One region of the Metabacillus sp. SLBN-84 genome, then DNA from elsewhere that is predicted to be linked to it. Evidence: riboswitches for the same ligand, from Rfam matches in the RefSeq annotation. Region 1 holds a riboswitch; each other region holds the start of a gene.
The links. Region 1 has a riboswitch for cobalamin ahead of RKD52_RS17640 (ribonucleoside-diphosphate reductase subunit alpha). Riboswitches for the same ligand answer to the same signal wherever they lie in the genome.
Positions count from the first base shown of each region.

Region 2: another riboswitch for cobalamin. It lies ahead of RKD52_RS08690 (DUF4430 domain-containing protein); the one in region 1 lies ahead of RKD52_RS17640 (ribonucleoside-diphosphate reductase subunit alpha).
Region 3: another riboswitch for cobalamin. It lies ahead of metE (5-methyltetrahydropteroyltriglutamate--homocysteine S-methyltransferase); the one in region 1 lies ahead of RKD52_RS17640 (ribonucleoside-diphosphate reductase subunit alpha).

Region 1 covers NZ_JBRJIP010000001.1:3,471,594-3,482,311, forward strand. Annotated here, with positions in the region: gene RKD52_RS17610 (hypothetical protein) at 1-108, shown strand, start outside; gene RKD52_RS17615 (hypothetical protein) at 280-435, shown strand; gene RKD52_RS17620 (PBP1A family penicillin-binding protein) at 859-3,183, opposite strand; gene RKD52_RS17625 (universal stress protein) at 3,372-3,887, shown strand; gene nhaC (Na+/H+ antiporter NhaC) at 4,103-5,479, shown strand; partial or broken gene dat (D-amino-acid transaminase) at 5,514-6,372, opposite strand; cobalamin riboswitch at 6,940-7,122, shown strand; gene RKD52_RS17640 (ribonucleoside-diphosphate reductase subunit alpha) at 7,314-9,584, shown strand; gene RKD52_RS17645 (ribonucleotide-diphosphate reductase subunit beta) at 9,602-10,645, shown strand.
Region 2 covers NZ_JBRJIP010000001.1:1,715,795-1,726,512, reverse strand. Annotated here, with positions in the region: gene RKD52_RS08725 (hypothetical protein) at 1-207, opposite strand, end outside; gene RKD52_RS08720 (DUF5412 domain-containing protein) at 283-693, opposite strand; gene RKD52_RS08715 (alpha/beta fold hydrolase) at 730-1,470, opposite strand; gene RKD52_RS08710 (GerMN domain-containing protein) at 1,681-2,817, opposite strand; gene sigX (RNA polymerase sigma factor SigX) at 2,814-3,350, opposite strand; gene RKD52_RS08700 (cob(I)yrinic acid a,c-diamide adenosyltransferase) at 3,468-4,046, opposite strand; gene RKD52_RS08695 (ECF transporter S component) at 4,127-4,642, opposite strand; gene RKD52_RS08690 (DUF4430 domain-containing protein) at 4,655-5,068, opposite strand; cobalamin riboswitch at 5,219-5,410, opposite strand; gene RKD52_RS08685 (ATP-binding protein) at 5,488-7,293, opposite strand; gene RKD52_RS08680 (response regulator transcription factor) at 7,290-8,012, opposite strand; gene ccsB (c-type cytochrome biogenesis protein CcsB) at 8,123-9,298, opposite strand; gene resB (cytochrome c biogenesis protein ResB) at 9,319-10,718, opposite strand, start outside.
Region 3 covers NZ_JBRJIP010000001.1:2,124,627-2,135,344, forward strand. Annotated here, with positions in the region: gene RKD52_RS10935 (IucA/IucC family protein) at 1-700, shown strand, start outside; gene RKD52_RS10940 (DeoR/GlpR family DNA-binding transcription regulator) at 916-1,686, shown strand; gene RKD52_RS10945 (Cof-type HAD-IIB family hydrolase) at 1,683-2,549, shown strand; gene RKD52_RS10950 (ATP-binding protein) at 2,988-4,235, opposite strand; gene RKD52_RS10955 (GNAT family N-acetyltransferase) at 4,356-5,135, shown strand; cobalamin riboswitch at 5,206-5,396, shown strand; gene metE (5-methyltetrahydropteroyltriglutamate--homocysteine S-methyltransferase) at 5,544-7,808, shown strand; gene RKD52_RS10965 (peptide MFS transporter) at 7,852-9,345, opposite strand; gene RKD52_RS10970 (TetR family transcriptional regulator) at 9,781-10,392, shown strand; gene RKD52_RS10975 (3D domain-containing protein) at 10,465-10,718, opposite strand, start outside.

The DNA.
Region 1 (10,718 bases):
GACGGTGAAAATCCAGGCGAGCTTCTTGCTGAAATGGATGACATCTGTTCAACAGAATCACGCTTTACATCAAGCTTTCTGAATACAGCTGAAAAAGTAAAGGTATAAAGCTCCAGGGTTTTTACAAAAGATAATGTCAGGACACCCTGTTTTCAATCCACCACAGAAAAGGAGACCGCTGCTATGATCAGAACTATTTTAATCGTAATTGGAGCAATCGTCGTAATCGGCTGGCTGCTTAACGTTATCCTATAAAAACCAATAAGGGAGAGGAACCTTATGTCTGAGCACAAACAAGTAAATGTTGAACGAAAAGAAGAGCACAAGACAAATAACAGCCTTCTTGGCGCCACTTTTATCAAATACACAGCATATCTTGTTATTTTCTTCGGAATTATATGGTTTTTAATTACTTATATTATGCCAATGTTTTAGGATAGAGAGTTTTAAAACCGCGTTCTTAAATGAATGCGGTTTTTTGTTGTGTTTTGTTTTGTGTTGGTGGTGATGGGAGCTGGTGCCATCAAGCTTCTGATTTCCGATGTTGATGGTTCTATTCTGCTTGTTTGGAACCACCAAACTTCTGCTTACCCTTTTTGATGGTTCTATTCCACCCGTTCGGAACCATCAAGCTCCTGCTTTCCCGTTTTGATGATCCTATTCCACCCGTTCGGAACCATCAAGCTCCTGCTTTCCCGTTTTGATGGTCCTATTCCACCCGTTTGGATCCACCAATCTTCAGGTTCATGCTTTTGATAGTCCTATTCCCCCGCCCAAAAAACTCCCGATCGCAAGCCAGCCATTCCACCCGAAATCCGCATAAAAAACCGAACAGGAGTCTCCCTGTTCGGTCTAAAATTAACCGCCCCCGCTGTCTGCCGGAGGTGCAGCAGGCTCTTCAGGCTCTGCTGGCGGTTCCTCAGGTTCTGCCGGCTCAGCTGGCTCAGCTGGCTCTGCCGGTTCCTCAGCTGGCGGCTCGGCTGGCTTTTCTTCTTCTTTTTTCTTCTCTTCTTCTTTTCTTCGTTCCTCTTCTTTTCGTGCTTCCTCTTCTGCTTTCCGCGCCTCTTCTTCTGCTCGTTTAGCTTCTTCTGCTGCTTTTTTTGCTTCCTCATCCTGACGCTTTTTCTCGTCTGCTTTTCTCTTTTCTTCATCGGCTTTTGCTTTTTCTTCCTGCTTCAGCCGTTCCTGTTCTTCTTTTCTTGCTTGGGCATCTTGTTCTGCCTTTTTGTCAGCTTCTTTTTTTCCTTCTTCAGACCGTTTCTTTTCCTTTTCCTCTTCGCCTGTCTCTTTTTTCTTCACGGGCTTCTTTTCGTCATTCTTAACCTGCGCAAGTTTAAAGTCTTCAGGCTTTTCGTTTTTCAGTGCTGCATCCATTATGACTTTATAGAGCGGTGCAGCTGTTGCACTGCTGGACGTATTCAGGTAATGATTTTCATCTGTCTGATCGTAGCCGAGCCACAGCGCACCGACTACGTTCGGTGTATATCCGACAACCCACTGGTCCTTTGTCCCGTCGATGCCGTCAATGCCAAGCTGGGTGGAACCTGTTTTCGCCGCAAGCTCATGCTTTTCGAGCCCGGCTTTTTTTCCTGTTCCTTCTTTGACAACCCCAAGCATCATGTGTGTCATCGTTTGAGCTACTTCTTTTGTCGTTACTTCTGTTTCTTTCTTTTTCCATTCCGCAATGGTGTTGCCCTGCACATCAACAATTTTCGTGATCGCATGAGCTTCTACGCGCGTGCCGTCATTTGGAAAAGCGGAATAGGCTTCTGCCATGTTAAGGGGTGCAACACCTTCATCAAGTCCTCCGAGTGCAAGACTCAGGTTGCGGTCATTCTCTGTAATCGGCAGGCCGAAACGCTCTGTCGCATCTACACCTTTTGCAACGCCAATCTCATTTAACGTCCAGACGGCTGGCACATTATGGGATTTCACCAGAGCTTCATACATCGTAACCTCACCGTGATAGGAACCATCAAAGTTCTCTGGCTTATAACCGTCAATGTCAAGAGGCTTATCCTCAAGCTTGGAGTTTACAGTCATCCCGTTTTCAAGAGCCGGCGTATAAACCGAAATCGGCTTCATCGTTGAACCGGGCTGCCTCTTCAGCTGTGTAGCCCTGTTGAATTGCCTGAATGAGTGTTCTCCGCGGCCGCCGATCAGCGCCTGGACTCCTCCTGTTTTAGGGTTAAGGAGAACCGCACCGCTTTGCACGAGCTGATCTCCGCCCAAGTCAGGGAAATTCGCATCGTCTTTAAAAACATTCTCGATCGATGACTGCATATCCTGGCGCAGTTCTGTATGAATCTCAAACCCGCCGGCAAGAATTTCATTTTGCGTTAATCCGTATTTTTTGATCGCTTCTTCAATGACGTGATCCACGTAGGAAGGATAGCGGCCTTTATATTGATCCAGTTCTTTTCTTTCAAGAACGACTTTTTCATTTTTCGCTTCGTTCATTTCTGCTTCAGTAATTACTTTTTCTTCTTTCATCAGTTTCAGAACAACGTCTCTCCGGTCAAGAGACTTTTCCATATTCTTGACTGGTGAATAATTTGTCGGGGCTTTAATCAGGCCGACCAGAATTGCTGATTCGTTAAGGGTCAGGTCTGCAGGCTCTTTTCCAAAATATACTTTTGAAGCCCGCTTAAGTCCCCAGGCACCCTCTCCGAAATAAACTTTGTTTACGTAAAGTTCCAGTATTTCTTCTTTTGAATATTCGTCTTCAATCTTCTGAGAAATAAAATACTCATCAAATTTCCGTTTAAATGTCTGATCGTGAGTAAGCAGGGTATTTTTGGCAAGCTGCTGTGTCAGCGTGCTTCCTCCCTCTACAACTCCTCCCGCCAGCACATTCTTGAATGCAGCACGGACAATTCCGATATAATCGATCCCATTATGCTTGTAGAAATTCTGGTCCTCTGTTGCCTGAAGCGCCTCATAAAAGTGTTCGGGCACATCTTCATACTTGACCCATTCCTGTTTGGAGCTTGAGATCTTGCTTGCGATTTCTCCGTTCTGATCATAAATAATTGTCGGGGCGTTTGCTCGTTCTTCCAATTTGCTCACATCCTGCGATGCAATAACTGAGTTGTGCACCATAAAGACAAGGATGACTGAAAGCAGCACGAAGATGAGCAGTTTCATGAACACACCCTTAATTGAAAATAGTGACTTAAACATGAATAACCCCCTGATATAGAAAAATAAATCCTATCTCTTATTACCCCAATTACAACAGGTGTACGCCTATTTATGAAAAAATGTGTCCGCCATAGCTAAATTTCTGACAGATGAACGTTTTCCCAAGGAAATATCAGGGTATTTACATAGAAACAAAATCATCTGCCAAAAGAAAGGAATGAATGAACTTGGATACATTTCACCACATTGTTGTAGCTTATGACGGACAGGATGAAAGTTCAGCAGCTCTTGTTAAAGGAATTCAGCTGAGCAAGCAGCTTGGCACTCGATTAACAGTTGTTCACGTCTATCAGGCAGAGCACGCCATGAATACAGGAGGCGTAAGGCCCGCTATTCCGAGTGCTCCTGCAAACGGTTACCTGACTGATAACCTTCAGAACTATCCGGTGGCCCCTGATGCGGCACGGCAGTTTGATGATCAGCCGAAGAATGAATACTTCGACCATTCTGATGAAGTCACGTCGAGGATCCGAATGAAGCTTGATGAGAACCAGGCAGCTGGAGACGTTGAGATTCTGTCAGGCTCTCCTGCAGATGCCATCCTTGCATTTGCTGATGAACATGCAGCCGATCTCATCATTATGGGCAACAGTGATTCAGGCGGCCTTAAAAAACTGCTTTTCGGCGGTGTTAGCGATAAAGTGCATCATCAGTCGAACATTTCAGTGCTGATTGCAAAATAAATGTGATAACGGGTGCTTTTTAGAGCATCCGTTTTTTTTAAGTGCTACTCAAAAACCCCTGAGACAAACAAAGTTTCAGGGGTTTTTTTCGTTCCTTGCAGACTCCAGTTCCTTTTACTTTTATCACCAGTTGACATAGATCAATAGACTGATATAATACTTTTATGCACAAAAGCATAAAAGCGTTTAAGTATAAAAGGAAGGAATTTCAATTTATGAGTCAATCAAAATCACTTTCATTCACTGGTTCAGTGATTCTATTTTTATCGATGATCGGCATTATTTTCATCAGTTTATTTTACTTAAAAACAGAACCGCATCTTCCGCTGATGCTTTGCCTTGTTTTTCTCAGCGGCGCTGCAGTCCTATATAAGTACTCTTGGAAGGATATTGAGGACGGAATTGTAAAAGGCATTCAATCCGGTGTTCAGCCGATCATTATTCTGGCTCTTATCGGAATCCTTATTGGAGCCTGGATGTTCAGCGGTACGATACCGACTGTTATGATGGCTGCTTTGTCCATCATAGATCCGGCGTACCTTCTGATTTTGACTCTTGTATGCTGCACCATTATTTCAAGCCTTGTGGGCAGCAGTTTCACAACTGTCAGCACAGTCGGAGTTGCTCTTATGGGAGTGGCGATTGCTGCAGGAGTTCCTGTTGAATGGGCTGCAGGGGCTGTTATTTGCGGAGCATGCTTTGGGGATAAAATGTCGCCGATGTCAGATACGACGAACTTTGCCTCCGGTGTTGCCGAAGTCAATATTTTTACACATATCCGCCATATGTCAAAGACAACAATTCCAGCTTATGCGATAACAGCTGTTCTTTTCTGGTATATGGGAACAACACTTGCAGCTGACGCAGCGACACTAGATAACATCAAAGAAATTATGACGATCATGAAGGAGCACGTAACGATCAGTCCATGGACTTTGATCTCTCCTCTGATTGTGATTGGTCTTGCCATTTCCAGGGTTCCTGTTATTCCTGCTCTTGCTGCAGGCATTGCAACTGCCGGCATCACAGGTCTCCTCATTCAGGACGGGACAAATCTTTCCGGTTTCTTAGCTGTTCTGCAAAATGGAACAGCGTTTGATATTCAGCAGGAAACCGTCCAGCAAATGCTGAACCGCGGCGGGCTTCAATCTATGATGTGGTCCATTTCGCTGATCATGATCGCATTTGCTCTTGGCGGATTGATGGATAAAATGCAGCTGATTCAGACTCTTTTAAACGGATTGATTGAGAGAATTAAAGTCAAAGGTCAGCTGATCCTTGCAACCATTTCTTCTTCAATCGGAGTTAATCTCGTAACGGGAGAGCAGTATTTGTCCATACTCATTCCCGGTCAGTCGTTTAAACCGGCCTATGAAAAACTGAACGTTGAAAAGAAATATTTATCAAGATCCCTTGAAGATGCCGGAACTCTGATAAATCCCCTTATTCCCTGGGGAGTGAGCGGAGCCTTTTTCGCGCAGACACTCGGCGTGGACGTCATTGCGTACCTGCCATTTGCGTTCTTTCTCTATCTGTCTCCATTGTTTTCTGTCCTTTTTGGATTCCTGCCTGCTAAGAAATACACAGTCTAGCAGAAAATCCCGCCTGACCCAGGCGGGATTTTTATTATTTCTCGACCACTTTCGTTTCTTTTGCAATCAGTTCATCAAACAGCTTCTGAAGTTTTCTTGTGACAGGGCCGGGAATTCCTTCCCCAACCTTCCCTTCATCAACCTTTATCACAGGAATTACTTCACTGGTCGTAGATGTGATAAAAGCTTCATCAAGAGAGGCAAGACCTTCTGTGCTCAGTCTTTCTTCCAGAAACTCAATTCCGTTCTGTCTGCAAAGCTCCTCTACTTTCATTCTCGTAACACCATTCAGAATCAGGTTATTCGCAGGATGAGTAAACACACTTCCGTTTTTCACTCCGTAGAAATTGGAGGAAGACCCTTCCGTAATCATGCCGCTCCGGTGCAGCAGAGCCTCATAAAGCCCCGCGGTCATGCGCCTCCTGCTTGGCAAGGACATTTCCGAGAAGATTCAAGCTTTTGATATCGCATCTGAGCCAGCGCACGTCTTCAAGCAGACAAAGAGAAATCCCTTCCTCCTGCTCTTTTGCGGGTTTTGAGCAAGGAATTGGATAGGCTGTTAATTCAGGAACCGTATTCTTGCCCGGAAACAGATGTTTTCTTGCGGCAGCCCCTCTGGTTACCTGCATATAGACACCGCCGTCTTCTGTCTTATTCAGGCGGAGAAGTTCCTCAAGCTGGTCTGTCAGCTCCTTTATCGTATATGGAAGGTCGATTTTGATTTCTTTTGCGCTTCGAATGAACCGCTCCATATGCTCCTTCATCGCAAAATATGCTCCATCATACACCCTGATGACCTCATAGACCCCGTCACCGAACTGATGGCCCCTGTCTTCAAGATCAATTGAAACTTCATCACGCTTTTTATATTCACCGTTAACAAGTATGTACATGATAAATCTCCTTTTTATAAGTTTAGTCTGATTTTGCATAGGTGCCTTTTTACTAAATCTGATAATGTGAATCCATTTTCACAAAGTTTAATAAGTTTTGATACCAGTGGATTGGAGCGGAAGGCACTTGACTCCTGTCCAGCTGCAGCGCCCAACTCCTCTGTCAGAACGGAACCGTCGCCAAAGGCAAAAAGCGCCTTTACCGCCGTTTCCTTATCTGACTCCCGGAGATAAACGGGCGCTTCCACTTTTCTAGGGGATGAAGAGGGCACGGAAGATCCCGCAAGCGCAGCGAGGAAGCTTCCGGCGCTCCCCGCGGAAAGCAAGTGACTGCAGCGTAAAGGAACGGGTTTCCCCCTAAAAGTAATTTGTTTTTAAACAACGCAGTGCAACCTGCCCTTAAACCTATGGTATGATGAAACACGCTGAACTGTAAAATGGTTTTCTATTTTTCTTTCGACATTTTCATAGATTTCAGTTGAAATTTCACCCCGTGTCATTTATGATGAGAATATCAAATAACACAACATATTGATTATTCACTTAAATTAATATACTACATATTGAAATTAACAGCGAATCAAGGTGCCAACATGTTGGCTTAAAAGGGAATCCGGTGCAAATCCGGAACTGTCCCCGCAACTGTAAGTGTGACGAACTGGGAATACCACTGTACGAGAGAAATGTATGGGAAGGACTCAGCGCAGAGTGATCACAAGTCAGGAGACCTGCCTTAGATTTGCACAAGTTTCGAATTCTTCGGGGACTGAGGAGATGAAACGATGGCCAGTAACAGGGATGCGTGCACCCTCTTATTCTATCGTTTGATCCGCTCATGTTCTCATGGGCGGTTTTTTTGATTTTTCGCAGTATTTTTTCTGAAAGATCATTGACCGTTATATTACGCGGAAAATCTGAACTATAAATGAGGAGGATGTCTTATGGCAACCAAAATGACCACCTTAATCGTAAATGAGCTGACAAACGAAAAAGCCCCGTTCTCACAGGAGCGGCTGACTGACTTTATTTCTGAAACCGGAAAAGATTTTAAAGAGCTTGACCTCCATACATACACCGAAAGAGCTGTTCAAAGCATGGAAGGCCGCACTGTCTGTTCTGCCTCTCAGGTGACCAACCTGCTTATTCTCGAAGGCCTCTCAAATATCAGTGAGCTGCAGCCGGAATGGACCTATTTCTGTGCCCGGATTTATCTTAAAAAGCTTTATAAAGAAGCTGCATTCAACAGGAAATCAGGGGGCGGCACCTTCCTGTCACTGATCAAAACCCTTACGGCAAAAGGCATCTACAGCAGACATCTTCTTGATTCTTATTCCGAAGAAGAAATTGAGCAGCTTTCGCAAGTCATCGACCATGACAAAGACAAGCTTTTTACATATATCGGGCTGCGGACGCTCTCTGACCGGTATCTTGCGAGAGATTATGACAAGTCGGTTTATGAGCTTCCCCAGGAGCGGTACCTCGTCATCGCCATGACGCTGATGGCAAAGGAAGAAACGGAACACCGCCTTCAGCTTGTAAAAGAAGCCTACTGGGCACTCAGCAATTTGTATATGACCGTTGCGACTCCAACTTTGTCAAACGCAGGAAAGCCTGTCGGACAGCTGTCCAGCTGTTTTATTGATACAGTTGATGACAGCCTGCAGGGCATCTTTGACAGCAATACAGACATTGCCAATCTCTCAAAATCTGGCGGCGGCATTGGAGTTTATCTCGGGAAGATCCGCAGCCGCGGGAGTGATATTAAAGGCTTTAAAGGAGTGTCATCCGGTGTCATCCCGTGGATGAAGCAGCTGAACAATACGGCGGTAAGCGTTGATCAGCTCGGGCAAAGAAAAGGCGCGATTGCCGTTTACCTTGACGTCTGGCACAAGGATATCTATTCATTCCTTGATTCCAAGCTGAACAATGGTGATGAGCGTTTACGAACGCATGACCTCTTCACCGGCGTATGCCTCCCGGACCTTTTCATGGAACAGGCTGAAAACCGCGGGGAGTGGCATTTGTTCGACCCTCATGAAGTACGGAAAGTCATGGGTTACTCGCTGGAAGATTACTATGATGAGAGAGTTGGCTCAGGTTCGTTCCGCGAAAAATATTGGGAATGCGCCAATCATCCGGAGCTCTCAAAAACAACTGTTCCTGCGATTGACATTATGAAGGGCATTATGAAAAGCCAGCTTGAGTCAGGAACCCCCTTTATGTTTTACCGGGATGAAGTGAACCGGAAAAACCCCAATGCGCATAAAGGAATGGTTTACTGCAGCAATCTCTGTACAGAAATCACTCAAAACCAAAGCCCGACAACCATGGATGAACAGTACACAGAGGACGGCAAAATCATTACCGTTAAAACACCGGGAGATTTTGTTGTGTGCAACCTCTCTTCCATCAACCTTGCCCGGGCTGTGACAGATGATGTGCTGGAGCGGCTGATCACAATCCAGGTCAGAATGCTCGATAATGTCATTGATTTAAATGATATTCCCGTACTTCAGGCCAAGCTCACAAACAAAAAGTACCGCGCAGTCGGCCTCGGAACCTTTGGATGGCACCACCTTCTTGCGCTCAAGCGCCTGCGCTGGGAAGACGAAGAAGCCGTTCAGTTTGCAGATGAACTCTATGAAAAAATAGCCTTTTACACCATTCAGGCAAGCATGAGGCTTGCAGAGGAAAAAGGCGCCTATCCTGTCTTTGAAGGCTCAGACTGGCATACTGGCGACTACTTTAAGAACAGAAACTATACACCTGACTCTATGCCATGGGATGAGCTTTCAGAAAAGATCAAAGAAAACGGCATTCGAAACGGCTATTTAATGGCCGTTGCCCCGAATGCTTCAACATCCATTCTTGCGGGAAGCACGGCAAGCATCGATCCGATTTTTCAAAAAATGTACTCCGAAGAGAAAAAGGACTACAAAATTCCCGTTACTGCACCTGACTTAAATGCAGAAACCACCTGGTTTTATAAATCAGCCTATTTGATTGACCAGATGTGGAGCATTAAACAGAACGCAGCCAGACAAAAGCACATTGATCAGTCTGTCTCATTTAACTTTTACGTCCGCAACACCATTAAAGCAAAAGAGCTGCTGGACCTGCATCTGACCGCATGGAAAGCGGGTCTTAAAACCACTTACTATGTCCGGTCAACATCAAGCGAAATAGAAGACTGCGAATCCTGCGCAAGCTGATAAAGGAGAGATGGCATATGACACACTCATTGAACGCGCGTCCGATCATGGACGCTTCTGCGCCGAATCGTTCAACTTCCATCATTAACGGGAGGAGCTCAAACGTTTTAAACTGGGACGACGTATCTTATCCCTGGGCCTATGCAAAATATAAAAAAATGCTCTCTAATTTCTGGACGCCGTTTGAGATCAATATGTCAGGGGACATTAAACAGTTTCCAGAGCTTTCCGGTGACGAACAGGAGGCATTTTTGAAGATCATCGGCCTTCTGGCTCTTCTTGACAGCATCCAGACGGACTACGCAGGAAAAGTAGCTGAGTATATAACAGACTCAAGCATAAACGCCCTGATGATTATGCTCGCACAGCAGGAAGTCATCCACAATCATTCCTACTCATATGTTTTGTCTAGCATTGTTCCAAAGCATGTTCAGGATGAAGTTTTCGAATACTGGCGCAGCGAACCTACGCTGCGGAAGAGAAATGAATTTGTAACAAGCGGCTATCAGGCTTTTGCGGAAGAAGCGAATGTGCTGAATCTGCTGAAATCCATTGTATATGACGTTATTCTTGAAGGACTCTTTTTCTACTCAGGATTCGCGTATTTCTATAACCTCGCACGCAATCAAAAAATGGTCGCCACATCCACGATGATTAACTATATTAATCGGGATGAGCAAATTCATGTGGATCTGTTCGTGAAAATCTTCAAGGAAATTCTCCGCGAATATCCGGAATATGATACAGCTGAGCTGGCAGCATTCGTTCAGGAAACCTTTAAAGAAGCAGCCTCCCTTGAAATCGAGTGGGGACGCACCATTATCGGAAACAAAATAGACGGCATCCATATGCAGGATGTGGAAGATTATATTAAGTTTTATGCAAACGTAAGATGCAATCAGCTGGGCTTTGAGCGTCCGTTTGAAGCAAACCGGACAAACCCGCTGAAATGGATCAAGGCCTATGAGGAAGTTGACCTTGGGAAATCCGATTTTTTCGAGCAAAAATCAAGACAGTATACGAAAGTCAATTCGATTGACAACGGGTTTGATGATTTGTAAATCACTTATGAAGAAAAGCGCCTTAGCGGCGTTTTTTTTTTTGAGAAATCAGTGATACAAATTCAATTTTTTT
Region 2 (10,718 bases), 1.8 Mb from region 1:
CTGAAATGTATCTATAAAAGAAAGATCTTTGCTTTCACCCAAAAATTTTTCAATGCTTGATAATTCAATCCAGACATTTGGTAAAGATGCTGTAAATCCCCGATTATGAACTTCTAAGTCTACACATATGCTTGGTAAACGATATTCCACTTCTTTTAATATAAATTCGAAATAAGAGAACGCATCTGTTGAAAACATCTTTGTCATCTATAACCAAATCCTTTTTATTGCTTCAATAAATATAATCTTTCGTAAAAGAGGTATGTACTTATGTGCCGCAATCTATTGATGTCTAAAATCATATTTGCCACTGGGAACCTTTAATGTATGACCGTTTATTACTACAGTATCATTGTCTGTCCAAGTAATATTTGCAGAGTTTTCACGATAATTCCAATATATATTTTTAGATTTGTTTTCTTTATTAAATACTAATTCACCTCGAAGTGAATAAGAAGTGGTTGCTCCTCCATTTGTGATATATGCTTTTAAGGTGTACTTCCCATCCGGTGATTTAACTTCAGTAAGATATGATCCTGTCGGCAGCCTGTTCATATCATAAAAGGCCCAGTAAACTCCATATCCTAAAAAAGCCATTACCAATAATCCAACTATTGAAATTCTAATAAATCTCACTTTGTACTTTCTATTTACATCATCTTCAGAAGCCGTATTTTTCTGTTTAAAAAACATATTTAATACTCCTTTACCTAAATCAAATTACATTTACTACATCACTCCTGCCTTAAGATTTTCAATTAGTCTTTTAATGGCATCTACTACTAATACAGGTTCATCATTTTGTATATAATGTGTACTATCTTCAGCAATCATAAATTCACTGATAGAAGATATTTGAAGAAGTTCTTCTTGCATTGTATTCCATAAATCTTGTGACTTGGGTGTATAGTGATTTTTTTTGCCGGCAGAAAGGACTATTAAAGGAATGTTTAATTTCTTTTGGTCTTCTTTTAATTGATTTAAACTTTGCATAAATTCTTCATAATTACCTTCGTGAACAAATTGCTTATTGTATGCTTCTTGAAAATCTTCGGACATCGTTGGAAGAAATCTTTCTCGGTAATCCTCCGGAGTAGAGTCTACTAGAAGCAGCCCACATACATTCTCAGGGTATTTACTCGCAAATAACCGTGCATTTACTCCCCCAAAAGAGTGTCCTACAAGTATATATGGAGGAATTATATTCAGTTTATCTAAAAGTTCTTTCAGTTCCTTTACCATCTCTCTGCTATTCCTGGGATTAGTACTTGGTTCGCTTCTGCCTAGACCTGCTCTATCAAATACAATAACTTCTGTCAGCAAAGAAACTTCGGAAATTATGGCATTCCACCCTTTTGAATAATCCCCATACCCGGCATCCATAACAACGGTTGGTTTCCCCTTTTTTTCTCCAAACAAGTTAGCAAACATTAAAAAGTCACATACTTTTATATACATCTCTTTAGACATCATGATAAAATCCTCACTTTTTTGTTCCTTTGATATTAGACAATATTTAAATTAACTCCTCTAACGAAATAACCAATATTTACAATAATATCACAAATATCCCATCTGCCATCCAGATAAATCTAAAGCCATAAATAAAATCACAGCACCCTCCTGCTTCTTTTCATAACGGCAAAAAACCCGCAAGCATCATGCTGCGGGTTTTTCCTTCTATTCTTCAAGATCAACGGGGTTTGGCGAGAACGGAACGGGCACGGCCTGTGTTACGTCCATTTCACCAATTCTGCCGGCTTCGATTCCTTCGAATTTTACACTCTCGTAGCCGAAATCTTTAGCGGTCATCAATATCGCTTCGAGCATCAGTGTGTCTGTTTCGTTATCATCAATTGTTGAGGCGTCTGTAAATTCAATGGTTACTCTATTATCTGATTCTATTATTTCATCGATGACAACTGTTTCTTCGATCACCGGTTTTAACCCGAGTGTTCCTTTTTCCTTCATAGCCGTCAGGGCATCTGTCAGCTTGTTAAAGGATAGAAGGGAAGGCGCCAGGAGTTTAGGTGAGTCAAGGCTCTCCTGATACAGGAAATAGGCTTTCTTTTTGAACTTTGTGAATGTCAGCTTATCCTGATAGCCATACGCTCCGATTTCCGCTCCCTTTTCACTGCCGGTGAAATAGTCAGCCTGCAAGGCATCCTGCCAGCGGAAAGATTCTTCAAGTCCCTCGGTAAAGAGTCTGTTTTCCGTTTCTGAGCTGGAAGCAGCATATGCATTGCCTTTTATATCAACAGACATCCGGTCTTCTCCTGTCTCATACGAGAGCTTTGTTCCTGATAGCGGAGAAGGACTCAGTCCAGCGCTCCCCGGGTCAAATGAAGACAACGCCGTTTCAAAAAGAGTCATGTAGGAGTCAGAGGAATCGAACTGAAAGCTGAGCGGTATCGTGTTTTGAACCTGAAGATCGGGATAGGCAACCGTTACAATTGTCTGATTGCCCTTTGTCCTTGCTACAAATGACTTTTTCTCAGTCTCTGGTGAAGACTTTGCTTCTAATTTCATGTCTGCGTTCTCTTTCGGCGTCTGGCCGCTTTCGGCTGCTTTATCCGCACTGTCTTCAAATTTGCTTTCACTCATTTGGAAGTTCTGAAGGAAAAAGGGTGAAAGGATTAAAAGAATAAAAAAGGCGGCAAAGCTTGCAAGAGCCGGCGTTTTCCACTGAACTTGCTTTTTGTGCATACGTTCCTGCAAACGGGTGTAAATTTGCTGCTGCGAGCGCCGGTCTTTGATATCCGGCATTGCTTGAAGTTTGTCTGTAATCTGCTCATCGTTCCATTTTGATTGATTCATCCCTTTACTATTCCCTCCTTCCTGATCGAGTGTTCAGACAATTTATTTTTCAGAGCTTTCAGCGCTCTGTGCTGGGTCGTTTTCACTTTGCTTTCCGTAAATCCCAGGGCTGCTGCGGTATCCGCAATGGACATTCCCTGAATATACCTTAAGATAATGACAGCCTTCTGATCGACTGTGCATGCATCAAGCGTCCGGTAAACCATCTGCATCTCTTCATTTAAGGCAGCGATTTCCTCCGGAAGCGGCTGCTGATCCCGTATTTGCTCACGGTCCCAGTCAAACGCTTCAAAGATGCGCTGTTTGAGTGTTTTCTGTTTGCGGAAATAATCGATGGCAACATGTCTTGCAATGGAGAGGATCCAGGTTTTTTCACTGCTCCGTCCTTCAAAACTGCTGTGTGATTTCAATATTCGTATATACACTTCCTGAACGAGGTCCTCGGCCTGTTCACGATTCTTCACCATATAAAACAAGAACTGGAAAAGATCGCTGTGATATTTTTCATAAATTCTTTGAAAGGCCTCTTCCATGAACGAACCTCCAATCAATACATTAGTCGGAATGAAGAATAAAAAGTTACACATCTTTTACTATATCGGGATTGAATAAAAAAAGGAAGGCAGTTTCCGCCTTCCTTTTCAAAGAAATTATGACTCTTTCTTTTTAGTAAATACGATAGCACTTCTTTCATACTCCACATCTTTTGAACCGAGTCTGGCATTTGCCGCTCTCGCTGCCGCAAAGAAATAATCGGAAAGTCTGTTCATGTACGTTAAAACATGCTCATTGATTTCCGTTTCTTTTTTGAGCGAAACAATACACCGCTCAGCCCTTCTTGCTACGGTCCTTGCCACATGGATGGCAGCAGCAGCCTCTGTCCCTCCTGGAAGAATGAACCGCTCGAGCGGAGGGGATTCTGCAGTGTACGCATCAATGCGCGTTTCCAGAAACTCAATCATGTCAGGTGTTGTTTTATAGGGATGCTTTTGTTTGCCGTGGATGACAGCAAGATCGCTTCCGCAGTCAAAAAGTTCATGCTGGATTTTTTCAAATTCCTGTTTCATGTCTTTTAGGTTTTCATCGTTCATCCATGTCATGGCAAGACCGGTAAAAGAGTTTACCTCATCGATTGTTCCGTAGGCTTCTACCCTCAGATCATCCTTATCGACCCGGCCTCCAATAATGCTTGTTTTCCCTTTATCGCCGGTTCTAGTATACAAATTCATATTCAGCAGCTCCTGTCCTTTGTTCTCAGACTGTCTTGCCTAAGCTAAAAAGAAAGTCTCTCTCTTATTCTGCCATTATTTTATTGAAGTGTAACGCCATAATCGTTTTTATAGAGATAATACTGAAACGTTTTTTGCATGACCGGGTACAGCACGAGAAAGAAAATGCCGTTTCCTGCTGCATGCATCGTATCAAACGGGATTCCTGCAAGATAGTAGGCAAGTCCATTTTCTGTCAGGACAAACATATTCAGAGAAACGATGAATCCAAAAAGATATCCCGCAAGAACGGCTGCCGGGGTAAAAACGAGAAGTCTGTTTCTTTTAACCGCTTTTCCAAGCAGGCCGAAGATTAGAGCCAAGGTCCCCCAGGCAAGCATCTGCCAGATTGTCCACATGCCCATGCCAAGTAAAAGGTTGCTGAGAAAACAGCCCAGGACGGCGACAATCATTCCATTTACCGGACCGAGAAGGATGGCGGTTATAAGTATGACAGCTGTCATCGGCTGCACATTCGGAATGAACTGAAAAGTCAGCCTGCCTACAACGGACAAGGCAATAAGCAAAGACAGAAGACTGATTCTTCTCGTTGTCATTGTTTCTCACACTTATTCATAATTCCGCAGATCAAATTCAATCTTATCGCCGTCTTTCAGCTTAATGTCATTTGCTCCTGTCATGGCATCTTCCCCATTCACAATTAAATGCCAGTACGTTTTGTCGGATTCACTCGCCTTAATGCCGTCGATTCCGCTGATAAAGCCGCCTGACTCTTCTACTTCAAACTGGCTCTTCATTGCATCCATAAGGCTCTGGCCTTCTTCAAAAACTACTTCTTTCGATTCTACTTTCTCCGCCATCTCATTTTTAGTCAGCGTGACAGAGGCTTTCAGTTCCTCCGCCTGCTCTTCGCTTTCAGCAGCAGGTTTTGCTTCTTCTGTTTTATTTTCCTCTGCCGCATTTCCGCAGGCGCTCATCAGTGCAAGAAGAAGCACTGCGAGAAAGCTGTAAAATTTGTTCATGATCCATCTCTCCTCTTGTTGTTGTGTATGTATTGGAATAGCAAAAAGCCCATCTGTTAGAAGATGGGCTTTTAAAAACGGCATAGAAGAAACTGCAGGCACTGGTGCCATAACTGTGCCGTTTCTATGCTCAAATCCCCGAAGAATAGTAACGTTTGAAAGAACCCGGCAGGTCTACTGACTCGTGCTTCATCCTCAAGCCTGCACCTTCCCGTCTGAATCAGTCATTCTGACAGTGGTCTAAAAGCAGGTATTGTCTGCACTTACAGTTGCGGGGACAGTTCAGGCATCTCACCTGATTCCCTATTAAGCAAAGTTTGCACCAGTTTCTTTTCGTATTCACTTTTATATCCAGCTTTTATTGTACCTAAAACGACATGCGGCATCAACAGGTGTTTCGTATGAAACAAGAATATTCGTCACATTCTATCAGGAAAAACGTTTTTTCGAGGCAGATAGAAACTGAATGTGGTTCCTTCATTTACTTTGCTGTGCACATTAATCGAACCTGAATGAGCATCGACAATGTTCTTGGCAATCGCAAGACCAAGGCCTGTTCCGGAGCGGCCTCTCGTCCTCGCCTTATCTGCTTTATAGAAGCGTTCAAAAACAAACGGCAGATCTTCTTCGACAATTCCTGTGCCTGTATCCTTCACATCAACCTTTATCCCGGCCGCAACGGACTGCACGGCCATTTCGACTGTACCGCCCTCAAGAGTATGCCTGATTGCGTTATCCACTAGATTCGTCAGAACCTGTTCAATTTTATCCGGATCCAGAACAAACTCAGGTTCGTCGAGTGCAAAACTGGAGGTGAGCGTAATATCTTTTTCCCTCGCAAGTCCCTGGAACTTGCGGTTGATTTTTTCAATAAATTCATAAATGGAAATGCTCTCAAGATTGAGGGTGATATGCCCCGCTTCCATCCGGGCAAGATCGAGCAGGTCATTGACAAGCCGGCCCATTCTGAGCGATTCATCGTAAATAACCTGGGCAATCTCTTTTTTCTCCTCATCCGAGCTTGCAATATCGTCCACAATTGCTTCAGAATACCCCTGGAGCATGGCAATCGGCGTTCTCAGTTCATGGCTGACGTTTGCGATAAAGTCTTTGCGCAATTTATCAAGGCGGCGCTCTTCTGTCATGTCCCGAAGCACGGCTACCGCCCCCCGGACGTAAGACTGATTGTAAAGAGGGCTCATGACAAGCACCCAGCTTCTTCCCTGAAGAGTTACTTCAACGATATGCTCTCTTTCTGTATTGACAACCCGCTGGAACAATTCTTTTGCTTCCGGAGGAATTTCTTCCCCCTCGTTTATCTGCATTTTTTGTTCATAGTACCATGACTGCAGGAAGCGTTCCGCAGGGGGATTGGTCACAAGAATGGTTCCATCAATATTAAGTGTGATAACTCCGTCTGCCATACTGCTCAGAATGCTCGTTAAGTGCTCTTTCTCCTGATTAAGAGCGTTGATGTTAAACTTCAGCTGTCTCCCCATCTGATTGAACGCAATGGCGAGCTCACCGATTTCATCGTGGCTCAAAATAGGAACTTTTGTATCAAAATTGCCGCGTGTCAGCTCTTGTGTCGCCTCTCTCATTTTTCTCAATGGATAGGTAATTCTAGTAGACAGGAAGAAGGCAAAAACCGTTGTCAGAATGATGGCTATACCTGCTGCAAGAAGAATATATTTTGTCGTGTGCTCGGTCGTCTTTTGAACGGCCTGCAGGGACTGTGACATAAAAACGGCTCCGTCTTTGCCGTCGCTTGTTTTATAGGGAACACCGACTACAAGCACTTCCTCCTTGTTTCCGGAGTTTTTTTGCTGTTCTTCAGGCAGCCGGGTGAGCTTGCTTACATTTTTCTGATCCTGAAACACCTTTGACAGCTCTCTGTCAGCGCGGATGTCCTCCATGCTGAAGGTTGGTGTGTTATCATACTTTTTTGGTGAAAACCAGTATTCATTTACGTTCTCGGCTATCACAATGCTTGTCAGTTCATCCGCAAGCTCCCAGGTGATGGACCTTGCTAGCTCCTGGTCTTCATGGTTTTCCAAAATAACAGACACTTTATTGGCCAGCTGCGTCAGTTCATTTTCAGCTTCATCAACATGAAAGCTTTCAATAAACTGGAGCAGCAGAACGGTCAGGACAAACAAGACGAATGATACAAGAAGCAGAATGGTAAACCAAAGTTTACCGACTACGCTTTTCCAGAACATCATTCACTGCCTGCCTCAAACTTGTAGCCGACACCCCAGACCGTAACTATCATCGAGGCAGCATCGGGTGAAACTTTGCTGAGTTTCTCTCTAAGACGCTTAACATGTGTATCAACCGTTCTCAAGTCTCCGAAAAACTCATACTGCCACACTTCTTTCAAAAGCTTCTCACGGTCATACACTTTGTCAGGCGTTTTCGCAAGAAAATAAAGCAGCTCATACTCTTTAGGCGTTAAGCTGACTTCTTTTCCATCAGCAAGAACACGATGGGCATCATGGTCAATGGAAAGATGCGGGAAGACAATCACATTTTTGGCCTTTGTCTCTGTTTTAAGGAAAGAAGTCGTCGAAGAGCGTCTCAGCAGAGCTTTCACTCTCAAAACAACCTCTCTCGGGCTAAATGGCTTTACGATATAGTCATCCGTTCCGACCTCAAAGCCCTGAACTCTGTTCACTTCTTCCCCTTTTGCCGTCAGCATGATGATCGGGGTCGCTTTTTTCAGGCGCAGCTGTCTGCATACCTCAATGCCGTCAATGCCCGGCATCATTAAATCAAGCAGTATCAGATCATATTCTTCTGCAAGCGCCATTTCCAGCGCGTCGCTTCCGTTGTCGGCTTCTTCTATTTGATAATTTTCACGTTCAAGGTACATCTTCAGCAGTCTTCTGATCCTGTCTTCATCATCTACAACAAGTATTTTATAATTTGGATTGGTTTCCATTGTGCATTTTCCTCTCTTATTCGGAATCATAGGCACCGAAAGAATGATTACTTCCTATTTTACCAAAAAACCTTCACTTTATAGGAGTGAAGGCTCTTTTTAAACGTATTTTAAGCGTAAGAATGCAATCCGGCAATGACAAGGTTCACAAAAATCAAGTTAAACATGATAATAGCAAAACCGATTACAGCAAGCCAGGCTGATTTTTCTCCCTGCCAGCCTTTTGAAAGCCGCAGATGGAGATATGCCGCATAAAACAGCCACGTAATCAGTGCCCAGACCTCTTTTGGATCCCAGCCCCAAAAACGGGTCCATGCAATCTGCGCCCAGATCATGGCGAAAATCAGCGCGCCTAATGTGAATACCGGAAAACCGATTGTCACAGAACGGTAGCCAATTTCATCGACAAGGTCCAGATTGACGTTTTTCGTCAGCGGCTGCAAAAAGGCGGATATCCGCTTTCTTAAAATCAGGCGCAGCGCACCGTACAGCAGCAATCCTGTTCCAAGCGACCAGATCACTGTATTCAGTTTTCGTGCTGAAATCAGGGCCGGAACTTCAACAGCAGCTTCCATTTTTCCTTCTGTCAGCAGTTCGCCTTTATGGGGACCTACTAAAGCAGGAAGGTTATAGACCATTTCTGCTTCCTGTTCGTTCTTATCCGTCCACTTATAAACAGCCTCATAATCCATGAATCTGAATGTGCTGGTAATCGCTATAAACGCAATCGTGGCAACAAGCGCATACATGACCGCTTCAAGCCAGAATGTCTTTTTGGATCTCACGGACTGATCGACTGTACGAATCAGATAAATGACTCCCGCAATAAAACTGATCGCAAGGATTGCCTGTCCAAGAGCTGCAGTGGTCACATGGATGTGAAGCCAGCTGCTCTGCAAAGCCGGAATCAGGGGAGATATGTCTGTTGGAAACATGCTTGCATAGGCAATCAGAAGTAAAGCAACAGGTAGTGTAAACAATCCAAGAACCGATACTTTATAAATAAAATAGAGGACAATAAATGCCAGAACAAGCATCATGCCGAAAAACGTTGTAAACTCAAAAAGATTGCTGACAGGAGCATGCCCGGAAGCCATCCATCTTGTGATAAAATAGCCGGTCTGTGCTGCAAACCCGGCGATTGTTACCCCAATGCCTGCAGCCGCCCATTTCGTGGGCTTTTTATATTCTTTTCTCTTGTCGCGGATTGCTCCTGCAAAAAGAAAGGTTGCAGCCAGGTATAGAAAGAATGCTGCAAATAGCAAATTACTGCTTAAAGCCGCCACACCTTTTCCTCCTCATCGCTTTATTTCTCATCTGACTGGTCAGCCGGCTTTTCAATCACTGTTCCTTCAAGCACAGCTTCCATTTCCTTTTTAATACCGTACCAGTTTTTATTGGTATGGCCTGCAAGGAGAATGGCATCCCCGTTCCGCCTGATCCAAATGCGGCGGTGATTCCAGTACATGCCCTGAGTGACACCGATCATGAAAATGGCTCCGCCAAGTCCAAGGAACCAGAGGGTATTGTCTTTTCTTACCGTAAGAGCAGAAAGGTTTTTCGTTTCGACTCCTTCAAACTTCATCTTCATCTGATTATCCTCATTAGGCTCAATCGTCTGCTGAATCGCAACAAAACTCGTTTCGCCCTCAGGTTTATCAGGAGAAATCATTTTAAAAACAAATGCCGGGTTATCCGGTATTCTTGTTTTCGTTGCCGGCTCTCCCTCGCTGTTGAAATAAAAATCAGGAAGGTAGCTTGCGACTTCAACTTTATAGCCATTTCCAAGGTCGTACTGTTTTTTCGGATCCAGCAGATCAATGGCAAGCTCACCGTAGCTTTCTTCCGTCTCTTTGTCTATCAGACTGAATTTCATCTTGTTTAATTCGTTCAGTTTGAAGTCAACTTGATAAAGAGCATACGAATCATGCTTTAACGGCTGATTTACTTTAATCTGCTCATCCTTTACTTTCTCAAGCTCAGGATCTGCGCCAACGAGCGCTTCCCCTTTTCGTTCAAATAAGGTGACGTTTGTCTGATAGTTTTTGGCTACACTGCCGTCTCCTACTCTAGTAATCGCGTTTTCAAATACTTCATCTTCGCTTTCTTTCTGGTAGGTTTCCATAATGAACTGATCGCTTTTCAGAAAATACTTGCCGTCTGTTCCAGGGATGACCTTTGTTTCTCCTTCGCGGATCCACAAGACATCATCCACATACATGCCCGGCACGAACCTGAGCATTGCTCCAAACAAAAAGATGATCAGACCGATGTGGTTGACATAGGGTCCCCATCTTGAAAAACGGTTTTTTTCAGCCAGAAGGCTGCCGTTCTCTTCTCTGACATGATAGCGTTTTCTCTCAAGCTTTTCTTTCACCATTTTCAGCTGCGCATCTGCGTCTGTGACAGACGGTGTCTCGCTGAACAGTCGCTGTCTTCTCATAAAACTTTCATGGCGTGTGACGCCCTGCTTTTTCAGCGCCCTGTAAAGCGGTACGAATCTGTCAAGGCTTGCAATGACAAGCGAAGCTGCCAGTGCCCCGATCAGGACGATATACCACCACGAGCTGAAAAGTTCATGAAATCCAAGCTGATAATAAAGCTGGCCGATTACGCCGTATTCTTCCCGGTAGAAATCTTTAGGCGTCACATTCGGCGGTATGTACATCACTTGAGGAAGAATGGTGCCGATCGCTGACGCTATTA
Region 3 (10,718 bases), 1.3 Mb from region 1:
GAGAGAAAATCTCTGCTCATTTCTTGAAGAAGGGGAGCAGGCCATCACTCTTGCGGCCCTTTTATATGTCGGCGAAGACGGTAAATCTTATGCCCTTGAACTTGCTAAAAAGGCCGGCCTCACTGCAGAAGATTGGATCAAACAGCTGTTTGATGTGATCCTTCCGCCGCTGCTTCATTATTTGTATCAGTACGGAACCGTATTTTCACCTCACGGACAGAATACAGTGCTCATCCTTAAAGACAGTAAGCCGCACCGTGTGGCCGTAAAAGATTTTGTAGATGATGTAAACATCAGTGACCAGAAGCTGCCTGAACTGCAGCACATATCAGAAGAACTTAGAAGTGTATTAAGGAGCGAAGCTCCTGAAGGGCTCTGTCAGTTTATCTTTACCGGACTGTTCGTTTGCCACTTCAGATATCTTGCAGACATTCTTCACAGAAGCGGCAAGCTGAATGAATCCGATTTCTGGAGAATGCTCAGAGATGCCATTCTAGAGTATCAGGCAAAATTCCCTGAACTAAACGATCGGTTTGAATTGTTTGATCTTCTGAGGCCATCTTTTAAAAAACTTTGTCTGAATCGGAACCGCATGATTGATTATGGATACGGCGACGGCGACGACAGGCCTCACGCTTCTGAATTCGGCAGGGTAAATAATCCGCTTGCTTCAGGCAAACTTGCAGCAATTAAAAATTAACGAGAAGACGGCAGCATCAGTAAAAGATGTTGCCGTCTTTTTGTATACCTGCTTGAACACCCTCTTAAAACTTGCATAACACTTACAATTACATAAAATCACTTGTATAAACTTATAAATACTTGAATTTTTAATGCATAAAACTTATAATCACTTATATAAGGTGTAAGTGCAGTGTTATTTTACAAACATTTCTGAAAAGTGAGGTGTGTCATTTGTACCAGGAAGAACGCTTGATTTCGATATTGGACTATTTAAAAGAGCATAAGCGGATCACGGCTGATCAGATTTGTTCGCTTTATGATGTTTCAAAAGACACGGCAAGGCGCGATCTCGTGAAGCTTGAGGAGCAAAAGCTGATTATCCGGACGCGGGGCGGAGCCATCCTGCCGAGCTCTCATACTGAAATTAAAGATTATCAAAACCGCCTTGAAACGGTTTCTTACGAAAAAGAGCTGATCGGCAGAAAAGCAGCAAGCCTCATCCGGGAAGGAGACCGGATTATCCTTGACGCTTCCACTACTGTTCAGGCGTGCGCAGAATATATGGATGTCACGAATGCAGCTGTTATTACAAACTCAATCAATCAGGCAGATATTCTTTCAACAAAGCCCGGGATTCAAATTCATCTGCTTGGAGGAGAACTGCAGAAGGAGCACCGTTTTCTGTACGGATCATCTGTCGTTGAAAAACTTTCTAAATATCATGTGGATAAAGTATTTATTGGGGTCGTCGGCATTTCTGAAAGAGGCTTGTCTATAGCCCACGAGGAGGATGGAATGGTAAAGAGGAAGATGATCAGCCAGGCAAATCAGGTGATTGCCCTTGCCGATCATTCAAAGCTTGGAGTGACCGATTTTTTCCTCTATGCCGATCTGCATGAGATCGACCTTCTGATTACAGACAAAGAGCCGGATAAATCGTTTAGAGATCTGCTTGATAAAAACAATGTAGAGCTGCTTGTAGCAGAGGAGGAAACAACATGACAAAATTAATTGCGATTGACCTTGACGGTACACTTCTGAACAGTGAAAACAAAGTAAGTGCGGAAAATCTGAATGCGCTGAAAAAAGCGCAGGAAGAAGGGATAGAAGTGGTCATTGCAACAGGGAGAGCCCATTTTGATGTGATGGAAATTTTCAAAACGGCGAATGTGAAAACCTGGGTGATTGCTGCGAACGGCGCGACGATCCACCAGCCGGACGGAACCCTGTTTCATTCCCAGCCTATGGAAAAGGAATTGGCTGCAGAAGCATTGCAGTTTCTTGAAGAAAACGGCTATTACTACGAAGTTTTCGGAAATAAAGCGATCTTCACCCCGCAGCATGGAAGGGAGCTGCTGTCGATTGAAATAGACCGGATCAAAAGTGCAAATCCAGAAGCTGACCGCACAAAGCTTCTTCATGCTGCTTCCAAACAGTACAGCCAGTCGGGGTTTGTCTTTATTGAGAATTGCAAAGAAATTTTATATGAAGACATTTATAATATCCTTGCCTTTTCATTCCACCAGGAGAAGCTCGATGCTGGATGGGAGAGGTTTAAAGACCGTGAAAACCTCACCTTGGTCACGTCGGCAGACCATAACTTTGAACTTGAACATAAACTGGCCTCAAAAGGCATTGCTCTGAAGAAACTCGCCGGCCATTTAGGGATTGACCTTGCAAAAACCGCTGCAATTGGGGACAGCATGAATGATCAGTCGATGCTTGAGGCAGCAGGTAAAAGCATTGCTATGGGCAATGCGCGGCCTGAAATTAAAGCAATCTGTTCAGATATCACCCTCACGAATGATCAGGACGGAGTAGAGCTTGCAATTCGCCGGATATTGGCTAGACAAACGGTGAAATAAAAAGGGTCTTCATAGGATATAAGAAAAAGGAGTTCTTCAGGGAAGTGAAGAGCTCCTTTTCTAATTAAGCATAAAAACATGCTGAGGTATCTCATACTTGAACATTAGCCACCTGAATATGGTTTATATTTCTAAATTAAAGGGCATAAATTACTATTCTTCATAAGGGAGGAAAGTAGGGTGAGAGACCATCAGCTGCTGGCTTTAATTATTCAAAAGGAACAGGCCGCTTTGGAAGTTTTGTATGCCAGGTATGAAAAAATTCTTCTCAGAATCATTTATTCAGCAACCGACAATGCTGATGCGGCTGAACGAATACTCACAGACCTTTTTAGGGAAATATGGCAGTCTCCCCAGACATTTACCAGATCTCCGTTCGTCTCAACGGCTCTTATACAAGCCTGTAAAAGATTGCTGTACAGTTGCGACGGCAGGAAATCAGGCTGACAGAGAAGGAAGGTAGATTTGAAAAACAGACCCTTGACCAGGACCGCTTTTCACTTTGATGTACCCGTTCATCGAATGGACAATGCTGTAGGTTACCATCATCCCAAGACCTGTACCGTTTGATTTTGTTGAAAAGTAAGGTTCACCAAGACGCAGCACCTGATCCTCAGTCATGCCCTTTCCATGGTCTGTTATTGTGACTTTTACATATGAACCTTCTTTTTGCGTAGAAATATGAACCTGTCCTCCGTTGCTGTATGACTCAATGCTGTTTTTCAGCATGTTGATAAAGGATTGCTTTAACTTGAGGGAATCCCCGAGAACATACAGCTCTTCTTTGCTGAAATCTTCCTCTAACTGTACATTTTCCATCTGAGCGAGGGGTGTCAGTACATTCATGCAGTTCTTTAGTTCACTGTGTATAGAAATTGGGTGCTGATGCTCAGCCTCCGGTCTTGCAAAGGTTAAATAATCTTTAATGATATTTGTAGCACGGTCCAGTTCATCTAATGAGATTTTAATGTATTCGTCTCTTTTCTCCCTGCTGATTTCATCATCTCTGAGCAGCTGAAGAAAACCCTTTGTTGTTGTCAGGGGATTGCGCACTTCATGTGAAATGCTTGCTGCAAGATGGCTGACAACTTCCAGCTTTTCTGCTTTAATGACCCTTTTCAGCAGATGAAAATTCTGAATGATCGTTTCAAACAAAATCGTTCCAATAACCGCTGCAAAAATATGAAAGATGATCAGTTCCACATAATGCGACGGATGAAAAGCCGTTTTATACATCATCTCAATTTGGATAATGGAGAACAGCAGAGAGACCAGAACTAATGCAGCTACTAGACAGAGCTTTATTCTAAGCCTGCTTTTCAGATAATATGAAGACAGCATCGGGACTAACAGAACAAGTATTCCTGCCATGACAATTGTCGGATATATGCCGCTGCCGCCAATTATCACCCTTGTTCCGACTGTGACGATAAATAAAAAGATTCCAAGTGGGTATCCTCCATACAAAAGCCCCATAACATATGGAATTCGCCTGAAATCAAAGAAAAATTCTCCATCAATCATAAAGGGATACTGCATGCTGAAGACAATGGCAAGCGCAGGAAGAAGGGCAAACAGCCGCTTTTTCATTTTCTTGTTCGTTTCTTTTCTCATATACAATAATTGAATGATGAGAAGCGGAGACAAAACGAGCAAAAGATTTAACAATACATCCTTCATTTCCATGGGCACACACCTAATTCTCCAAATAGTGAAATTTCCTCTCTATTAAAATATATATCAAACGGAAAGAAAATGTTAGAATATTCTAATAGACTGGCTAAAATTTTTCCCGGGAGATGAGAAATGGCGATAAAGTTGCTGAAACAAGACCAGCTTCCACAGGCTGCCGCTTTTTTAGATAAAGATTATGATGTACACGCTTTGATTGCGGAGGATCTTAAAGATGAACAAATCCGGGTTTACGGTCAGTATTCAAGTGCTGAATTAACGGCTTTGCTTATCGTTTATCCTGAAAAAATATACTTCTGCAGTTCCGTCATTCCTCCGGATATTGAAGCTATTATTCCTTTCATTCAGGAAACCGGCATAAGGAGAATTTTTGGGAAACGAGAACTTATTGAGACATTTAAAAAGATTGTCAAAACCGAGATTGAAAGTGACTCTGTTATGATGAAATACGATAATAAAGCAGCCGGCAGCGTATCCGGCGAAGTCTGCAAGATCACAAGTCTTGAAGAATGCCGCAGACTATATCATCTGTTCATGCAGGTGGAAGAATATAAAATGGCTGGTCCAACTGAAGCTTTTTTTGCCGGTGAACAGTATGAAAGCATCCTCTCTGGAAAGCTTAGTGTGTATTACGTCGAGGAAAATGGCACGATGGCAGCAACTGCAGGAATTTATACAGAACACGAAAAGACTGCTGTTATTGCCGGCGTAGCCACTCCGCCAATATTCAGAAGAAAGGGATATGCATCAAAAGTCATAGAGAGAATCTGCCGTGATTACGGAACTGAAAGAGAGCTCTATTTATTTTACAATAATCCGGATGCAGAAAACCTTTATAAAAAGCTTGGATTTTATGAGACTGCCAAATGGAAAGTGATCGGAATTTCTTTCTGAATAATAAGAAATGTCTTGCAAGATTGAGAAACATCAGCTATTGTTAAAAACAATCACAAAAATATTCTGAATATGTTGACAAGCGATGGGTGCTGACGCGTTTACGCGGAAGCTTAAAAGGGAAGCCGGTGAAAATCCGGTGCGGTCGCGCCACTGTAATGGGGAGCATTCTGCACAAAGCCACTGTTCTGAAATGGAATGGGAAGGCAGCAGCATGCAGTGAACCAGAGCCAGGAGACCTGCCTTTCGTATGCACTTTAAGCCTACGCGCAATAGGGAGGGTGATGCGGTATGTTGAAACCTTTGTTGTGTCTCAACTCTAGTTAGCTGTGTCCATTAAACTCTCTTTTAAAAAGGAGAGTTTTTTTGCGTTTAGAGCTGAGAAACTATGAAAACGGGGGAACCGCAATGAAAATTAGAAATTCAAACCTTGGCTATCCGAGAATCGGCGAAAAAAGAGAATGGAAAAAGCTTCTTGAGGCGTTTTGGAGAGGAGATCTGACGGAGCAGGAGTTTCATTTGGATATGAAGAAAATCAGGCTCTCTCATTTGGTGAAACAGCGTGAGGCGGGGATTGACCTTGTGCCGGTCGGCGACTTCAGCTATTACGATCATGTACTTGATACGGCTGTTATGTTCGGCCTGATCCCGGAAAGATTCAGGGATCAGGACCCCTCATCACTTGAGACGTATTTTGCGATTGCCAGGGGCAGCAAAGACAAAGTCGCATCAGAGATGACAAAATGGTTTAACACAAACTACCATTACATCGTGCCTGAGCTTGACGGAACAGAGCCTCGCCTTATCCACAACCGCTTGCTTGAGCTATATAAAGAAGCAAGGGATGAGGCCGGGATTACGGGGAAACCGGTACTTATCGGGCCGCTTACTCTCACAGCCCTTTCAAAAGGAGAAAAGAAAGAAGAAATTCTTGAAAAACTCATCCCTTTATATGTTCAGGTTTTCAAGGAGCTTGAAGAAGAAGGAGCAGAGTGGATACAAATAGACGAACCAATTTTCGTTACATCAGCAGCGGATGCTGCCTTTATGAAAAAAACGAAGAAAATCTATGAAGCAATAAAAGAAGGCTTAGGCAGGGTAAAACTTCTGCTGCAAACCTACTTTGAATGTCCTGAACAATATGAACAGCTCATTCAGCTGCCTGTTGACGGCATAGGCCTGGATTTTGTTCATGACAGCGGCAAAACGCTGGAGCATTTGAGTGCATTCGGTTTTCCAAAGGACAAGGTGCTTGCGGCAGGAGTCATCGACGGTCGCAATATCTGGAAGGCAGAGCTTCAGAAAACAGTCAAACTGGTAAACCGAATTCTGGATGAGGTCGGAAGAGACCGGCTGATTCTTCAGCCTTCATGCAGTCTTATTCATGTGCCTGTAACAGCAGAGAGTGAAGGGAAGCTGCATCCCCTTGTTAAAAACGCACTGGCATTTGCAGATGAAAAGCTCCATGAAAACACCCTGCTGACAAAATTTTTAAATTTTGAAGAAGAGACCCTTTCAGCCTATGATAAGGGGATAGCAGATCTTGAGGCTTCAGACTTGAGAAACCGGCATTCTGTACATGCTTCTTATGATGAGTACAGCACTGTCAGAGTTGGAGCAGTTCAAAGAAAAGAGGCGCAGCAAAGAAAATTCAGCCTTCCGCTGCTTCCGACGACAACCATCGGAAGTTTTCCTCAAACGAAAGAAGTGCGTGCTGCAAGGCTGAAGTATAAAAAAGGAACTCTCTCAGAAGAGGACTATTATCAGTTTATTGAAGGTGAAATAAAAAAGTGGATTGATATCCAGGAAAACCTGGGGCTTGATGTCCTCGTTCACGGTGAGTTCGAGCGGACAGACATGGTCGAATATTTCGGTGAAAAGCTTGGAGGGATGACTGTCACCTCAAATGGGTGGGTGCAGTCATACGGTTCACGCTGCGTAAGGCCTCCTCTCATTTACGGGGACGTGTTTTTTAAGGAGCCGATGACATTAAAAGAAACCCTTTTTGCCCAAAAGCTGACTGACAAGCCTGTAAAAGGAATGCTGACCGGACCGGTTACAATCGTAAATTGGTCTTTTGTAAGATCTGACGTACCTGGAGCAGCCGTGTTAAATCAGCTCTCTCTCGCCGTGAGAGAAGAGGTTGAGGCATTAGAGAGCGCAGGAATCGGCATGATCCAGGTAGATGAACCCGCGCTTAGAGAAGGTCTTCCGCTTAAACAGGAAAAGAAGAAACAGTATTTGGACGAGGCCGTCACTGCTTTTAAAAGGTCAACAGCTTCTGTGAAACCTGAGACGCAAATCCATACACATATGTGTTATTCAAGCTTTGAAGACATGATCGAAGCAATTGATGCACTTGATGCAGATGTCATTTCCATTGAGACTTCAAGAAGCCACGGGGAACTGATTCGTTCTTTTGAAACATTCTCCTACAGTAAGGGAATTGGCCTCGGCGTATATGATATTCACAGTCCGCGCATCCCTTCAGAAAAGGAAATGATCCGAAATATTGAAAGGGCACTGCAGGTGCTCGATTCTGCCCAATTTTGGGTGAATCCTGACTGCGGCCTCAAAACAAGAGGGGAAAAAGAGGCCGTTGAGGCATTGAAGATTATGGTGAGAGCTGCGAAGGTCTGCAGAGAGAAAGCCGTTCAAGAGACAACCGTTTAATGAAAAAAGCCTGTCCAGTTTAAGGACAGGCTTTTTCTGCGTATTATCTTACACCTTTCATGTACGCTTGAATCTTTGGTGAAAGAATCAGCATGATTGCCCCTAAAAGAATGGCGAGTCCGCCGATAATTCCGAAGTAGGCAATTTCGGTTTCAGGTGTGTAATATTTTACGATTTGTGCGTTGATTGCTTGAGCCGATGCATTTGTCAGAAACCATAAACTCATGGTCTGCGCTGAGAAAGCAGCCGGAGCAAGCTTGGTTGTTGCTGATAATCCTACTGGGGACAGGCAAAGCTCTCCAAGAACAACAAGGAAGAAGCTGAGCACAAGCCACATTGGGTGAACAAGTGTATCTGTGCCGTTTGTATAAGCTGGAATAATCATGACCAGGAATGATAACCCGGCGAAGAAAAGTCCAAAAGCAAACTTTTTGGATGTCGACGGCTGACGGTTTCCAAGCTTAATCCAAAGCCACGCAAAAATCGGAGCCAATAGAACAACAAACAGCGGATTCAGCGACTGGAACCAGGATGACTGAATTTCAAAGTTTCCGAACGTCAGCTGTGTGCGTTTATCAGCATAAGCACCAAGAATGGTTGCACCCTGTTCCTGGATTGCCCAGAACATCATAGCAGCAATAAACAGAGGAATATATGCGATCAGGCGTGATCGCTCAACATCTGTTGATTTCGGGCTGCGGTACATCACAATAAAGTATGCTGCAGGAATCAAAATACCAAGAATACTGATCAAGAATGTAAAGCGGTCAATCGTCAGGTAACCTGTAGAAATGGATACAGCACCTAAAACAAGAATGACGGCAAGTCCAATCGCCAATCTGCCGAAAACGCTTTTTCTTTCAGCTGGAGTAAGCGGATTTGGAACACCCGTTCCGGCAAGTCCAAGGTTTTTCTTTTTCGTAAGCATGAACACAACAAGTCCAAGGAACATACCGACTGCTGCTACTCCGAATCCAAGGTGGAAATTGTATTTCTGTCCGAGAGTACCAACGATAAGCGGTGCAAGCAGACCGCCAAGGTTGATTCCCATGTAGAAAATACTGAAACCGGAATCGCGTCGGTTATCTTCTTTGCTGTAGAGATCACCCACAATATTCGAAATATTCGGCTTAAGCAAACCTGTTCCGATTACGATAAAGAACATAGAAACAAAAAATGCCGGAATGCTTCCTGGCAGAGCAAGAATAATATGGCCAAGCATAATGAGAACGCCGCCGTAAAAAACGGTTCTCGTATTGCCGAGCAACCGGTCGGAAATCCATCCTCCGATGATTCCAGACATATAAACCAATGATCCATAAATGGACATGATCGAAAGGGCAGTCGGCTGATCAAGACCCAGGCCGCCGTCTTTCATCGAGTAGTACATATAATACAGAAGTATTGCTCTCATCCCGTAGTAGGAAAAACGCTCCCAGAATTCTGTGAAGAAAAGGGTGAATAATCCTTTAGGATGACCGAAAAAACCTTTTTGCGGTACACTTTGTACAATTTTGTCTTTGTCAAGTGATGACATGTTACAAGAAGCCTCCTTTTTACCATGTATAATAATACTACTATTAAAATTGAATTGTCAAAAAAAATCGGCAAAATTGCTATTTATACTATTTTTCTGAAATAACTTAACATTCATGTCATTTGCGACAATTTTTTGTTTCATATAAAAATTGCGTAATCCTTCTATCATGTGAATATATGCACAAAACTCCAGTGGATTGCAGCGGAAGGAACTTGACTCCTGCGGGATGAAGAGGGCACTGAAGATCCCGCAAGTGCAGCGAGGAAGCTTCAGGCACTCCCCGCGGAAAGCAACGGGTAAAGTGCAAAAACAACAAATCTTGCGGAAGTAATAGTTAAAAAGATGCAATGACAAAAACAATCAAAAGAAGACAGAAAACTACTTTACAAACCGTCGGTCTGTTTTTATGATGAGTAAAGGGGGTGTCGGAAAATGAAGCAATTTGAAAGAAGATTACGCTCTGAAAAAGCTCTGCTCCATGCCGCATCAGAGCTTATAGACGAAGTCGGCTGCTCAAAAACGACTTTGTCCATGATTATGAACAGGACAGGCTTGTCCAAGGGGGCAATCTACCATTACATAAAAAGCAAAGATGATCTTCTGGCGATGGTGCTGGAGGAAAAAATACAAGAAACAAATGAAACCTTTTTAAAAAGAATGGGCAGCAGCGGGGAGGATATGATGGATCCGGCAAATGTCCTGGCTGAAAGTTTTTCTGCGATGAACGATCCCTCGGGCATTGTCAATCAGATTTTGCTGTACTTTACTGGACGGAACGACACTAAGACAGCACGGAATGCACTAAGAGCATTTGATCATTATATGGTAGAATTCTCAAGGTTCTGGATTCTGTCCGGACAAAAAAACGGCGTTATCTCTTCAGGAGTGGACGCCGGTCAGACAGCGGAGGTCCTTGTGGTCATGGCATCCGGTTTGAGAATGAGAAATATACACGGCGGCTCAGACTATGTATTTGAATTCGAACAGTTTCATGCCATGATGAAAAGGCTGTTTAAAGGGGAACCTGTTCTTGTCCATAAATAGAATGAGTATAATAATTTGCTATTTAAATAGAATATTTATAACACAAAAAAGAGAACCCGCGGGTTCTCTTTTTTAATTGAGAATTTCAATTTTTACCGTTTTACGGCCCCATTTGCGTGCTTCAGCACTGTTAGGCATCAGTACATCAATTTTATGATTTTTGATGGCGCCGCCTGTATCGCCTGCGATGGCTACCCCGTATCCTTCCACCCAGACTTTGCTGCCAAGCGGAATGATTTTCGGATCAACTGCAATCAGCTTCATATTGGCATTTTCTTTAATGTTAATGCCGATTGCCGTGAAGTCGCTTGCAGTATCTTCATGAC